One region of the Oceanobacillus aidingensis genome, then DNA from elsewhere that is predicted to be linked to it. Evidence: a T-box and tRNA genes for the amino acid it is inferred to sense, from the RefSeq annotation. Region 1 holds a T-box; the other holds one or more tRNA genes.
What was found. The T-box of region 1 lies ahead of ileS (isoleucine--tRNA ligase). A T-box ahead of a tRNA ligase gene usually reads a tRNA of that ligase, here a tRNA-Ile.
Positions count from the first base shown of each region.

Region 2: it has a tRNA-Ile gene. The T-box ahead of ileS (isoleucine--tRNA ligase) is inferred to sense a tRNA for this amino acid. The anticodon was not compared.

Region 1 covers NZ_JBHSFT010000038.1:6,072-9,486, reverse strand. Annotated here, with positions in the region: gene ileS (isoleucine--tRNA ligase) at 1-2,106, opposite strand, end outside; T-box leader at 2,180-2,397, opposite strand; gene ACFO3P_RS14850 (DivIVA domain-containing protein) at 2,490-2,993, opposite strand; gene ACFO3P_RS14845 (YlmH family RNA-binding protein) at 3,078-3,415, opposite strand, start outside.
Region 2 covers NZ_JBHSFT010000050.1:213,494-216,908, forward strand. Annotated here, with positions in the region: gene ACFO3P_RS22000 (Na/Pi cotransporter family protein) at 1-591, shown strand, start outside; tRNA gene ACFO3P_RS22005 (tRNA-Asn) at 1,010-1,084, shown strand; tRNA gene ACFO3P_RS22010 (tRNA-Met) at 1,086-1,162, shown strand; tRNA gene ACFO3P_RS22015 (tRNA-His) at 1,192-1,267, shown strand; tRNA gene ACFO3P_RS22020 (tRNA-Ile) at 1,284-1,360, shown strand; tRNA gene ACFO3P_RS22025 (tRNA-Ser) at 1,373-1,465, shown strand; tRNA gene ACFO3P_RS22030 (tRNA-Phe) at 1,519-1,591, shown strand; gene sodA (superoxide dismutase SodA) at 1,862-2,473, shown strand; gene ACFO3P_RS22040 (MFS transporter) at 2,575-3,415, shown strand, end outside.

The DNA of each region.
Region 1 (3,415 bases):
TACTGGTGCAAATTCAAAGTGCTCATAATTATCACGTGCATTATTTAAGATCTGCTGCAGACGATAAAGCATATAACGGTCTACTTCCTGCAATTCTTCATCCTTCACGCGATCTTTGCTAGGATCAAAATCAGCAAGGTTCGCCAGTAAGAAACGGAAGGTATTCCGGATTTTACGATAGCTTTCTGAAGTCTGTTTTAAAATAGCATCCGAGATACGCACATCTGCCTGATAATCCACGCTGGAAACCCACAGACGCAAAATATCAGCACCTAATTGTTTTTGTACTTTGGACGGATCAACCGTATTTCCTAATGACTTACTCATCTTGCGGCCATTTCCATCCAGGGCGAACCCATGACTGATAATATTTTTAAATGGCGCTTTACCCGTTACTGCGACGGAAGTAGATAATGAAGAGTTAAACCAGCCGCGATACTGATCACTTCCTTCTAAATATACATCAGCCGGACGATCGAGTTCTTCCCAGTTCATCAGTACACCTTCATGTGAGGAGCCTGAATCAAACCATACGTCCATAATATCGACTTCTTTAGTAAACTTGCCATTTGGGCTATGCTCTGATGTAAATCCATCCGGCAATAAATCCTTCGCTTCTCTTTCAAACCAGACATTGGACCCATGTTCACGGAAGAGCTCGGATACATGCGAAATCGTTTCATCTGTAATGATTGCTGTTCCGTCTTCCCCATAAAATACTGGAATCGGAACTCCCCAGGCACGCTGTCTGGAAATACACCAATCCTCACGGTCTCTCACCATATTATAAAGTCTTGTTTCTCCCCAATGCGGATACCAATGCACTTTTTTAATTTCATCAAGAATATCCTGACGGAAATCTTTAATAGATGCAAACCACTGGGAAGTTGCACGGAAGATAGTTGGTTTCTTTGTTCTCCAGTCATGCGGATAAGAGTGTGTGATAAATTCTAATTTTAATAAGGCGCCATTCTCATCCAATTGTTCTGTGATAACTTTATTTGCTGCATCGTAAAATAAACCTTCAAATCCTGGCGCTTCACTCGTAAAGACACCCTTTTCATCCACTGGGCAAAATGCATCGATTCCATATCTGCGGCAAACATAGAAGTCATCTTCCCCGTGACCAGGAGCTGTATGAACACATCCAGTCCCCGCATCAGTTGTAACATGTTCTCCAAGCATAACAAGGGATTTACGATTGTAAAATGGATGCTGTGCTTCTACACGATCCGCTTCCTGCCCTTTGAATTTCTTCACAACTGTTACATCTTCCCAGCCTAATACTTCTTTCACATCTTCTAATAAAGCTTCTGCAATGACATATTTTTCATCATTTACTTGTGCTACTACATAGCTTAAATCAGGATGTAAGCTGATTCCTAAGTTCGCTGGAAGCGTCCAAGGAGTTGTCGTCCAGATAATAATCTTCTCGCCGCCGTCAAGCACATCTTTTCCATCCGTTACTTCGAAGGAAACATAGATAGATGGAGAGCGTTTATCTTGATATTCGATTTCTGCTTCTGCAAGGGCAGATTCAGAAGACGGAGACCAATATACCGGCTTAAGTCCTTTATAAATATAGCCTTTTCGTGCCATTTCTCCAAACACCTTAATTTGAGAAGCTTCATAATCCTTCGTTAAGGTGATATATGGATTATCCCAATCACCACGTACACCTAATTTTTTAAATTGTGTACGCTGGCTGTCAATTTGTCCAAGTGCATATTCTTCACAAAGCTTGCGGAATTCTGCAACAGACATTTCTTTCCTTTTTACTTTCTTTTTCGCTAATGCTGTTTCAATCGGCAACCCGTGTGTATCCCAGCCTGGAACATATGGTGCATAATAGCCTGTCATGGACTTATAACGGACAATAAAATCCTTTAAGATTTTATTCAGTGCATGACCGATATGGATATCTCCATTCGCATAAGGCGGTCCATCATGTAAAATAAATAAGGCTCTGTCCTTTGTACGTTCTAAGTTTTTTTGATATTGTTCACTTTCTTCCCATTTCTGTTGGCGCTCCGGCTCTTTATTTGGAAGATTCCCACGCATTGGAAAAGCTGTTTTCGGCATTAATAATGTTTGTTTATATTCCAAGATATTCCCTCCTGTTATTTTCATGACACATCGTAGATTAAATTTTTATATACAAAAAGAGTCCTCTAATCCCTAAAGGGACGAGAAGACTCGCGGTACCACCCTTATAAATTTAATGCCCGGCATTAAATTCACTCGAAATCCGTAACGTGGACAGCCGGCTATTACTACATTATTTTCATAATAGCTACTCCAGAGTGATTTTCTAAAAGACTTCTGTATCAGGCTTCCACCGCCCCTGACTCGCTTACACAGAGTCATCTTCTATACTTTCTCTTTCATTGTATAACGATAGTGATTATGAAATTTTTAGCATAAATTAAATGTCAAAAAACATGATACTTGTATGAATTATATGTAATATACAAGCCTAAGTCAAGCCTTTAAGATTCATGCTCCATCAATTCTAAATCTTCATCCACTTCAGTATCAAATAATTCTTCCCAATCATCTGTACCGAGCATTTCTAATTGAGCCTGCACAAGCATGCGCATTCTTGATCGGAATACTTTTGCCTGCTTTTTCAACTCTTCCACATCAAGGGATATTTTACGCGCTTTACTTAATGCTTCGTTGACAATACGGTCAGCATTTTTTTCTGCTTCTTTCACAATTAATTTTGCTTCTTTTTGCGCACTGCCTTTAATATCTTCTGCTGTTTCCTGAGCAACCAGAATAGATTTATTTAATGTTTCTTCAATGTTCGTAAAGTGTCCTAATCGTTCCTGAAGCTCTTTCGCTTTTTGATCCAGTTCATCTCTTTCACGTATAACAATTTCATAATCCTTCATCACTTGATCAAGAAATTTATTTACTTCATCCACGTCATAGCCTTTCCATCCTCTTGCAAACTCTTTATTATGAATATCTAATGGTGATAGTGCCACCATCTCCACCTCCCTAATCGGTGCTTGCTTGAGCTTCCGATTTCTCTCTTTATTATTCAATAATTCCAGCTAAATTTCCAGCATTTATTGCAAAATTGCCGCCGTCATTTTGATTTTATCTTTCTTGGTTCTCCCGCGTATCGCTGTAATTTTACTTCTGCCTTTTCCGCGTACAGAGAGCATGTCCCCTTCTTGTAATTGGAATTTCACATCATCTACTACCCGGTAATTTACCTTTACGAGCAGTTTTTGAATCAAAGCAGCAGCGTCTTTTCGGGAGACACCATATATTTCTTTAACAACTGTATCTAAACGCAGGGAAGAAATAGTTTTATCATATTCTTTCCAGGCTTTTTTTTCTGTAACCAGCGAAGTGAGCGGCTGTTCTTTGAAAGATATACGAGATTTCTTAATAGATGTTA
Region 2 (3,415 bases), on a different contig from region 1:
GAAGTTGTCCGTATGGGGAAATATGCGTATCAAGGTTTAGAGGAAACCCACAGTTATGTCACTACGCAGAATCCGAAAAATTCCGAGATGGCTCTGCAAATTGAAGGAGCGCTGAATAATCTGGATCGTAAAATAACGGAGTATTTAGTGGATATCGCTTCTACCAACTTAACAGAACCGGAAAGTATAGAACATACCAGCTTAATGAGTACAATTCGTGATATTGAACGAATTGGCGACCATTTTGAGAATGTGGTTGAACTGGTGGACTATAAAATGTCCAACAAAGTTTCGCTGACAGATCAGGCAATTGAAGATCTCAACAAAATGTTTGATTTAACGTATATGACAGTTAAACAGGCTGTTGAGGCTTTAGAGGCAAACGATCGGGAAGCGGCTTTAGAAGTTATTCAAAAAGAAGACCAAATCGATAAAATGGAGCGGAAATTCCGTAAAAACCATATTATCCGTATGAATGAAGGCACTTGTAATGGATCAGCAGGAATCGTTTTTGTCGATATCATAAGTAATTTAGAACGAATTGGCGATCATGCTGTAAACATTGCTCAGAACGTCTTAGGAGACCATTAAGGATGATCTGATATAAAAGGGCTCTATCTGTTGTAATGAAGCGGATAGAGCCCTTATTTCATCTATTTCGGGATAAAAGGGGAAGAGAACGCTTTTAACGTGATAACTGTCGGTCATTATTATGCAGCGCGGAGGTGCATAATTTATCAACAGCATTTATGGAACATCTGATTATTTTGAAGCATGCATATTAAAAAGAGGGGATAACAGATGCGATAGAAATACAGCTTTTTCTATATATTACCGGAAATGAAAAAAGTTTTTATAAGTTTTTGTTGAAATATGTTATATTACATGCTATTATAATTCTTGCAGTCAACTTCTGATAAAAACTTTTGCAACACCGCAAAAAAAGTTGTTGACATAATCAACAGAACATGATAAATTATATTTTGTTGCTAATTAAAACAAACATTATTCCACAGTAGCTCAGTGGTAGAGCAATCGGCTGTTAACCGATCGGTCGTAGGTTCGAATCCTACCTGTGGAGCCATGGCGGTGTAGCTCAGCTGGCGAGAGCGTACGGTTCATACCCGTGAGGTCGGGGGTTCGATCCCCTCCGCCGCTACCAAAAAATATACATACATTTGCTATTTCATGGCGGCCGTGGCGAAGTGGTTAACGCACCGGATTGTGGCTCCGGCACGCGTGGGTTCGATCCCCACCGGTCGCCCCATTCAATAATAGTAAAAGGACCCTTAGCTCAGTTGGTTAGAGCTATCGGCTCATAACCGATCGGTCGCAGGTTCGAGTCCTGCAGGGTCCACCATTTATTCTGTCTGGAGGTATACCCAAGTCTGGCTGAAGGGGTCGGTCTTGAAAACCGAGAGGCGGGTCAAACCGCGCGGGGGTTCGAATCCCTCTACCTCCTCCATACATATTTCACAACAGAATGATGGAGAGCTTTTATATCAAAGCTCCATGTACGGCTTGGTAGCTCAGTCGGTAGAGCAGAGGACTGAAAATCCTTGTGTCGGCGGTTCGATTCCGTCCCGAGCCATCTAAAAAACAAGCACAAAGCTTGTTTTTTTTGTGTGCTTTTTTCAGATTTTGCAAGCGGAATCTGATTCTTTTTATAAATATTTTGTTGTTTCTTTAAGGGAAAAAAGTTTCCCTAAATCAAAATGGGATAGTCAATAATATGTAAATGGTTATTTAATAAGGAATGTTTGATACATATCAGTGCAAAATATTTGCAAGAAATTCTTACCTTTGATAACGTATAAATTGTAGAAATAAAATCATCATTTATTTTAAGGAGGAGTTACACATGGCAAAATTTGAATTACCGGAATTACCTTATGCATACGATGCATTGGAACCATCTATCGATAAAGAAACAATGAACATTCACCATACGAAGCATCACAACACCTACGTTACCAAATTAAATGATGCATTGGAAGGACATGAAGATCTGCAAAACAAATCAGTTGATGAGCTTGTGAGGGACTTAAATGAGGTTCCTGAAAGCATCCGTACTGCTGTACGCAACAATGGCGGCGGACATGCTAACCACAGCTTCTTCTGGAAGACTTTGTCACCAAACGGCGGCGGAGAACCAACTGGCGAGCTGGCCGATAAAATCAACAGCAAATTCGGTTCTTTTGACAAATTTAAAGAGGATTTTGCAGCTGCGGCAGCAGGACGTTTCGGTTCTGGCTGGGCATGGTTAGTATTAAACAATGGCGAGCTTGAAATCACAAGCACTCCAAACCAGGATTCTCCATTAACAGATGGTAAGACGCCACTATTAGGATTAGATGTATGGGAGCATGCATATTATCTTAAATATCAAAACAGACGCCCGGACTATATTTCTGCATTCTGGAATGTTGTTAACTGGGATCAAGTAACAAACAATTACGAAGCAGCAAAATAAAGAATAATTATAAAAGCTTGCAGATAACTTTATGTTTCTGCAAGCTTTTTGTATAGATACGGCTCCTTCGCTAAAAATAAAAGAAGAAGGAGTCGTTTTCTATGCAATTACAACAGCAGTACAGAAGATATAAACAACAAAAAGATGAATATCGGGATCTTTGGATACTCTTGCTTATCGGCGCTTTATATGCAGCAGGAATCTTTTTATCAAATACATTTGTTAATGTGTACCTATGGAAGCAATCCGGAGATTTTTTTGTGATTGCTAATTATCACTTGGCAAGTTATGTATTCCAGGCATTATCTTTTATTTATGCTGGAAAATTATCCAAAAAAATCGATCGCATCATTATATTGCGAATCGGAATTCTTTTTTTATGTTTCTTTTTTCTGTTCGTTCTTTGGATCGGCGAGCTGGCTGCATATTATAATTTTATACTCGGTTGTTTATTGGGAATAGGGTACGGTTTTTTTTGGTTAGCTTATTATGTACTGACCTTTGAGATTACCGAACCGGATACAAGAGATTGGTTTAATGGCATTTCCGGCACACTGACCTCGTTTGCAGGTATGATTGGACCGTTGCTTGCAGGATGGATGATTTCAAAAATGGCCGGGGATTTTGGCTATACCGCTATTTTTATCATTTCCTTAAGCCTGTTTATTGCTGCCATTATTGTAAGCTTTTTTATTATACGAAAGGGCAGCAGAGGAAGCTTTGCTTTACCTGCTGTCATCAATGAAAGAAAGAAAAATAAAAATTGGAAGCGTATTTTACATGCTCACTTTTTTCAAGGGCTGAGAGAAGGTATTTATGGTTTCTATATTACCATCTGGATTTTTCTTGTTACGAACAGTGAGCTTATTTTAGGGGTTTTTAATTTATTTCTTTCAGGATTATCCATTATTTTTTATTTTGTTGCTTTAAAATGGATTCAAC